Linked DNA regions of Sagittula sp. P11. The main gene of each other region encodes a partner of the protein of the gene in region 2 in a complex. Links are inferred from orthologs where the notes say so. Each region holds a gene or a part of one and is shown on either strand. Other genes may lie near its edges.

Evidence for each region. The genes of interacting proteins can lie anywhere in the genome.
Region 1: the proteins of groL (region 2) and metK are in contact, whole or in part, in a cryo-EM structure (PDB 8P4O), measured with the Escherichia coli proteins. The link is inferred for Sagittula sp. P11 from one-to-one orthologs.

Annotation. Positions count from the first base shown.
Region 1 is NZ_CP021913.1:1,440,469-1,443,863, reverse strand. The notes cover bases 417-3,395. They hold metK (methionine adenosyltransferase), read left to right. Parts: upstream 417-1,304; coding sequence 1,305-2,486; downstream 2,487-3,395. Other genes in these bases: aroA (3-phosphoshikimate 1-carboxyvinyltransferase), read left to right, coding at 3,387-3,395; CDO87_RS07040 (tRNA (guanosine(46)-N(7))-methyltransferase TrmB), read left to right, coding at 2,581-3,294; lnt (apolipoprotein N-acyltransferase), read left to right, coding at 417-1,195. Also shown: more of lnt, read left to right, coding at 1-416. UniProt on the Escherichia coli protein: Catalyzes the formation of S-adenosylmethionine (AdoMet) from methionine and ATP.
Region 2 is NZ_CP021913.1:2,463,491-2,467,233, forward strand. Bases 346-3,256 are described here. They hold groL (chaperonin GroEL), read left to right. Parts: upstream 346-934; coding sequence 935-2,578; downstream 2,579-3,256. Other genes in these bases: CDO87_RS11865 (co-chaperone GroES), read left to right, coding at 574-885; CDO87_RS11875 (hypothetical protein), read left to right, coding at 2,846-3,112; CDO87_RS11880 (gamma-glutamylcyclotransferase), read right to left, coding at 3,116-3,256. In the rest of the region: CDO87_RS11860 (PACE efflux transporter), read left to right, coding at 1-335; more of CDO87_RS11880, read right to left, coding at 3,257-3,547; CDO87_RS11885 (ribonuclease HII), read left to right, coding at 3,708-3,743.

The sequences.
Region 1 (3,395 bases), 1.0 Mb from region 2 along the record:
GGGCGCGGGACATGCGAAACACCGCGCCCTGCCGGCACTGGTGGTCACATGGACAGCGGCGGAGCTGGCGCGGGCCTACGTCCTGACCGGCTTTCCCTGGGGGCTGGTGGGCTATCTCTGGCTGCCGGTACCGCCGGTGCAGTGGGTGTCGCTGGTCGGGCCGCACGGGCTCACCTTCCTGACCTTTGCCACTGCAGCCCTTTTCGCGGCAGAGGCGCCTCGGCGCGACATGCGGCTGTTGCCGCCCGTACTCGGGGTGACGGCGCTTCTGGCGCTCTTCGGCGGGGGGCAGGCGCTGATCCCGCCGCTGCAGGACCTCGACGGCCGTCCCATCGTGCGCCTTGTCCAGCCAAACGCGCCGCAGCACCTGAAGTGGCAGCGCGACATGGTGCCGGTCTATTATCGCCGCCAGGTCGACTTTACCGCCGCCCCGATGAAGGACGGCGACAGCAGGCCCGACCTTGTGATCTGGCCGGAGACGGCGCTGCCCACGCTGCTGCACCGCTCCGCCAACGAACTGGGCGAGATCAGCCATGCGGCGGGTGCGGCGCAGGTGGTCGTGGGGCTGCAGCGCGAGAACCTCGGCAACTGGTACAACTCGCTTGTCCTGATGGGGCCGGAGGGCGACGTGCGGCAGGTCTACGACAAGTATCACCTCGTGCCGTTCGGAGAGTACATGCCCGCCAAGGCGGTCTTTGCCCGCTGGAACATCGCCGGGCTGGCGGCGCGGGCAGAGGGCGGCTACAGCGCTGGACCGGGGCCGGAGCTTCTGAACCTCGGGCCGCTTGGGGTCGCGCTGCCGCTGATCTGCTACGAGGCGGTCTTTCCGCAGGACGTGCACCGCGCGCCGGCGCGGCCCGACATGCTGATGCAGATCACCAACGACGCGTGGTTCGGCGCCTTCTCCGGTCCTTACCAGCATCTCGAACAGGCGCGCATCCGTGCGATCGAACAGGGGCTGCCGATGCTTCGGGCGGCGAACACCGGCGTCTCGGCGGTGATCGACGGTGCAGGCCGCGTGCTGGCTGCGCTGCCGCTGAACGAGGCGGGCTACATCGACGCGCCGCTGCCGCCGCCGCTGCGCGTCACGCTTTACAGCCGGACGGGGGACCTGCCGGTACTGATCATGCTGTTCCTCTTCGCGGGCCTCCTGCTGCGACACCATCGCATCGCATTGCGCAGAGAAAACGATTGACCCGTTCCCCCGGCGGGCGTACCCCGAACGAAGGCCTGAGAAATGGCCCAACAAATCCCGTCACAACGGCTTCCTGGCGTGACGGAGAAACCCGAATGGAGCACCCCCCATGTCCCGACAGAGTTACGTTTTCACCTCCGAGTCCGTCTCGGAAGGGCATCCCGACAAGGTCTGCGACCGGATCTCGGACGCCGTCCTCGACGCCTTCATCGCCGAGGATCCGCTGGCGCGTGTCGCCTGCGAGACCTTCGCCACCACAAACCGTGTCGTCATCGGCGGAGAGGTCGGCCTGACCGATCAGGCCAAGCTGGCGGAGTACATGGGCCGCATCGACGAGATCGCCCGCGCCTGCATCAAGGACATCGGCTACGAGCAGGAGAAGTTCCACCACGAGACGGTGGAGATCACCAACGTCCTGCATGAACAGTCCGCGCATATCGCGCAGGGTGTGACCGGTGGCGGCAACCGCGACGAGGGGGCCGGCGACCAGGGCATCATGTTCGGCTACGCCACCAACGAGACCGATGCGCTGATGCCGGCGCCGATCCTCTACAGCCATGCGATCCTCAAGCGGCTGGCCGAGGTGCGCAAGGACGGCACGGAACCGACCCTGCGCCCCGACGCGAAGTCCCAGCTTACGGTCCGCTACGAGGGCGGCAAGCCGGTGGGCGTGAGCTCCATCGTGCTGTCGACCCAGCACGAGAGCGAGAGCCAGACCTCCGACGACATCCGTGCCATCGTGGAGCCCTACATCCGCGAGATCCTGCCCGACGGCTGGATTTCGGAAGACACCGAATGGTGGGTGAACCCGACCGGCACCTTCGTGATCGGCGGGCCGGACGGCGATGCGGGCCTGACCGGCCGCAAGATCATCGTCGACACCTACGGCGGGGCGGCCCCGCACGGCGGCGGCGCGTTCTCCGGCAAGGACCCGACTAAGGTGGACCGCTCGGCGGCCTATGCCGCGCGCTACCTTGCCAAGAACGTGGTGGCTGCGGGCATGGCGGAACGCTGCACCGTGCAGTTGTCCTATGCCATCGGCGTGGCCCGGCCGCTGTCGATCTACGTGGACGCCCATGGCACCGGCGAAATCGACGCCGCCGCGATCGAGCGGGCGATCCCCAAGGTGATGGACCTGACCCCGCGCGGCATCCGCACGCATCTGGACCTGAACAAGCCGATCTACGCGCGCACCGCGGCCTACGGCCACTTCGGCCGCGCACCGGAACCGGACGGCGGCTTCTCGTGGGAGCGGACCGACCTGGCGGAGGCGCTGGCAAAGGCCGTGTGACCCGGCCACCTCCGCGCGACGGACAGCAAACAGGGGGCGTTCCCGGCGGGGCGCCCCTTTTCTTTTGCGCGGGGCGGGGCTACACGCCCCGGCCATGACCACGTCGAACAAACATCCCGATGCGCCCTGGCGCAACTTCTATGGCCGTGTGCGGGGCAAGACCCTGCGCCCGAGCCAGGTGGAATACATCGAGGAAGACCTGGGCGCCCTGTCGCCGGGACCGGTCGACTGGGACGTGAACCCTGAGCGCACCCCACTGGATCTGAAGGCGCGGTTTGGCGACCGGCCCGTCTGGCTGGAGATCGGCTTTGGCGGCGGCGAGCACCTCGTCCATCAGGCGGTGACCTACCCGGACGTGGCGATCATCGGCTGCGAGCCGTTCATGAACGCCGTCGCGATGCTGCTGGGCAAGCTGCGGGAGGCGGGTTGCGAGAACGTTTCGGTCCACCCGGGCGACGTGCGCAACCTTTTCGACGTGCTGCCGGCGGCCTCGCTGGACAAGGCGTTCCTGCTGTACCCCGATCCCTGGCCGAAGAAGAAGCACCACCGCCGGCGGTTCGTGACGCAAGAGCATCTGGCGCCCCTGCACCGCGCCCTGAAGCCGGGCGCGGAGTTCCGCGTGGCGACCGACATCCCCGATTACGTCCGGCAGGCGCTGGTCGAGGTCCCGAAGGCCGGGTTCGCGTGGGAGGCCGAGGCGCCGGAGGACTGGCGCCGTCCGTGGTCCGACTGGCATTCCACCCGGTACGAGCAGAAGGCCCTGCGCGAGGGCCGGGTGCCGCACTACCTGACGTTCCGCAAGCTGTAAGGGGGGAGGCGGCGCACAGCCCCGCCCTACGGGCCGTTGCGCCCGTACCTGTGCCGCGCTAACAGTGCCGCGATCTTGACAGGAGACGCTGCATGTCCGCC
Region 2 (3,743 bases):
TGCCGGTCGGGCATTTCGGGGTGGTTGCCGTGATCAGCAGCCTCATCGCGATGGGCTGGACGTATCTATTCAACCTCGGGTTCGACCACATGCTGGTGCGGACAGGGCGCCCGCTGCGCAAGACCGTGCCCATGCGGATCCTTCATGCGGTGGCCTTCGAGGTCGGGCTGACGTGCCTGCTTGTCCCGTTCATGGCGCTCTATCTCGGCGTTTCCCTTGGAGAGGCGCTGCTGATGGACATCGGTCTGACCGCTTTCTACTTCGGCTTCACGGTCGCCTACAACTGGGCCTATGACGCGGTCTTCCCGATCCCGGCGGACATCCGGCGCCCTTGATCTGCGCGGTCTTCCGCCGCACGGGCTTGGTTCGGCGGGCGGTTCTGCATATGTCCCCTGAATGCGATGCCACAGGCCCGCCCGCCCGGAAATCGCACAAAAAATCTCTTCACCTCATGTTGACACGACTCGGCAGGTTCCTTACCTCAGCGCCGTTAGCACTCTCTCCACTTGAGTGCTAACGGCCCGCTCGAAGACGAGGGGCCAAGGTTGTAACTTTGAGCTAGGAGACTCGAAGATGGCATTCAAACCGCTTCATGACCGCGTGCTGGTTCGTCGCGTAGAATCGGACGAAAAGACTGCTGGTGGCCTGATCATCCCCGATAGCGCCAAGGAAAAGCCGGCAGAGGGCGTGGTTGTCGCGTGTGGCGAAGGTGCACGCAAGGACAGCGGCGAGCTGATCGATATGGCCGTCAAAGAGGGTGACAAGGTCCTCTTCGGCAAGTGGTCGGGCACCGAAGTCAACGTCGGCGGCGAAGAGCTGCTGATCATGAAGGAAAGCGACATCCTGGGCATCATCACCGATGACGCGGCTGCCAAGGCAGCCTGAACGCCGGTTCTGATTTCCAACGACAACTTCTGAAACAGGAGACTTTCGAATGTCCGCAAAAGACGTGAAATTCAACACCGACGCCCGCAGCAAGATGCTGAAGGGTGTGAACATCCTCGCCGACGCCGTGAAGGTGACGCTTGGCCCGAAAGGCCGGAACGTGGTTCTGGACAAATCCTTCGGCGCGCCGCGCATCACCAAGGACGGTGTGTCCGTGGCCAAGGAAATCGAACTGGAAGACAAGTTCGAGAACATGGGCGCGCAGATGGTGAAGGAAGTTGCTTCCCGCACCAACGACGAAGCCGGTGACGGCACCACCACCGCGACCGTTCTGGCCCAGGCCATCGTCAAGGAAGGCATGAAGGCCGTTGCAGCCGGCATGAACCCGATGGACCTGAAGCGCGGCATCGACATGGCAACCGCCAAGGTCGTCGAGCACATCAAGAACGCGGCCCGCACCGTCGAGAACTCCGACGAGGTCGCACAGGTCGGCACCATCTCCGCGAACGGCGAGGCCGAGATCGGCCGTCAGATCGCCGACGCGATGCAGAAGGTCGGCAACGAGGGTGTCATCACCGTCGAAGAGAACAAGGGCCTCGAGACCGAGACCGATGTCGTCGAAGGCATGCAGTTCGACCGCGGCTACCTGAGCCCCTACTTCGTGACCAACGCAGACAAGATGATCGCAGAACTCGAAGACTGCATGATCCTGCTGCACGAGAAGAAGCTCTCCTCGCTCCAGCCGATGGTTCCGCTGCTCGAGCAGGTGATCCAGTCGCAGAAGCCGCTGCTGATCATCGCGGAAGACGTGGAAGGCGAAGCGCTGGCGACCCTCGTGGTCAACAAGCTGCGTGGCGGCCTGAAGATCGCAGCCGTGAAGGCACCGGGCTTCGGCGACCGTCGCAAGGCCATGCTGCAGGACATCGCGATCCTGACCGGCGGCCAGGTGATCTCCGAAGACCTCGGCATGAAGCTCGAGTCGGTGACCATGGACATGCTTGGCAACGCCAAGAAGGTCTCCATCACCAAGGACGAGACCACCATCGTCGACGGCGCTGGCCAGAAGTCCGAGATCGAGGCACGCGTTTCCCAGATCCGTACGCAGATCGAAGAGACCACCTCCGACTACGACCGTGAAAAGCTGCAGGAACGCGTTGCCAAGCTGGCAGGCGGTGTGGCTGTCATCCGCGTCGGCGGCATGACCGAAGTCGAAGTGAAAGAGCGCAAGGACCGCGTGGACGACGCTCTGAACGCGACCCGCGCAGCCGTGCAGGAAGGCGTTGTCGTCGGTGGCGGCGTGGCGCTGGTGCAGGGTGCGAAGGCGCTGGACGGTCTGGAAGGTCAGAACGCCGACCAGAACCGCGGCATCTCCATCGTGCGCATCGCACTGGAAGCGCCGCTGCGTCAGATCGCGCAGAACGCGGGTGTCGACGGCTCCGTGGTGGCTGGCAAGGTCCGTGAATCGACCGACCTGAAGTTCGGCTACAACGCGCAGACCGACGAGTACGGCGACATGTTCAAGTTCGGCGTCATCGACCCGGCGAAAGTCGTCCGCACCGCGCTGGAAGACGCATCTTCGATCGCAGGCCTGCTGATCACCACCGAAGCGATGGTGGCCGACAAGCCGCAGAAAGAAGGCGCAGGCGCCGGCGCAGGCATGCCCGACATGGGCGGCATGGGCGGCATGATGTAATCTGCCCGCTGCAGATGAATTCAGGGAAGGGCCGGTGTTTCACCGGCCCTTTTCTTTTTCCCGGGCGCATTAGGGAATGCGCGTGGCCCTTGCTCCAGTGCCCTACCGAAGATGGTTCGGGGCGCTCCCCTGCGTTGCCCGGCATTTCGGATATGCCTGACGCACAAACCTGAGGGGAATTCCCCTCGCGAAACCGGCGCCCTCTGGCTATCCTGCTGCAGCACGGAATGGGACGCGTTCATGAGTCGTCGGGATAGCAGGAAAGCGATGGAGCTGCGTCTTCCGGACGAACTCCGAAAGCGTCTGGTGTCCACCTCCGCGCAGTTCCTCCCCCTCGCTTATCTCGCGCGACAGGCCTTGCGCCGCGCGCTGGACGGAGAGGCGGGCTGGGAGGTCGATGTCACCCCCGGCAACAGCCGTCCCATCCTCCTGCAGCTGTCCACGGAGGAGCAGGCCCGGCTGGACATCTGGATGACGGCGCGCGGCGTGAACGCAGAGGTTGCCGTGCTCTCGCTGATCTCAGCCGTGGTCTGAGGGTCAGCGCACGTCCGGCGCCACGTCCGAAAAGCGGCCTTCGGGGATAGGGCGGGCCGTGCTGACGTCCCAGGTGTAGAGGTAGCACTCGGCGTCGTGGCGCGTGCCATCGTGCAGGATGACCTCGATGGTTCGGCGTACGTATTCATGCGGCTCGGGCCAGTCGGGAGAGCAGCCCTCGAAATCGTCCAGCGGGCCGAAGACCGCCTCCGGGTTGTGGATGTGGTGCAATTCGCCATGCACCCGGTCGTCCGGATCCGGAGAGGGCAGGGCGCCGGGATAGGCGTTCTGGCCGGGATCGTCCGGGTCGTCGATCAGGTAGAGCCGCGCGCGGATCGTGCCCTCGCCGACAGAGGACGCGTGCCGCCGCAAGAGCGCGCCCATCGGATGGTCCGCGGTCGTGGTCAAGGTGCCGTATACAAAGAGTAGGGTCATCGTCTGGGTTCCGTCCGCCTGGGTCCCGCTTGATAGGAAATCGGGGGCCATGGGTGAAGCCCCGTTTGCCTTTCCTTACGCGACGGTGCGCCTTTTTCGTACCGGCCGACGCGGATCGAGGCGCTTGCCGCAAGGCTCATCATGCGCTTTGAACCCCAGTATGGAGATGAGATTCGAAGAAGCGCTTTGGGCGCAG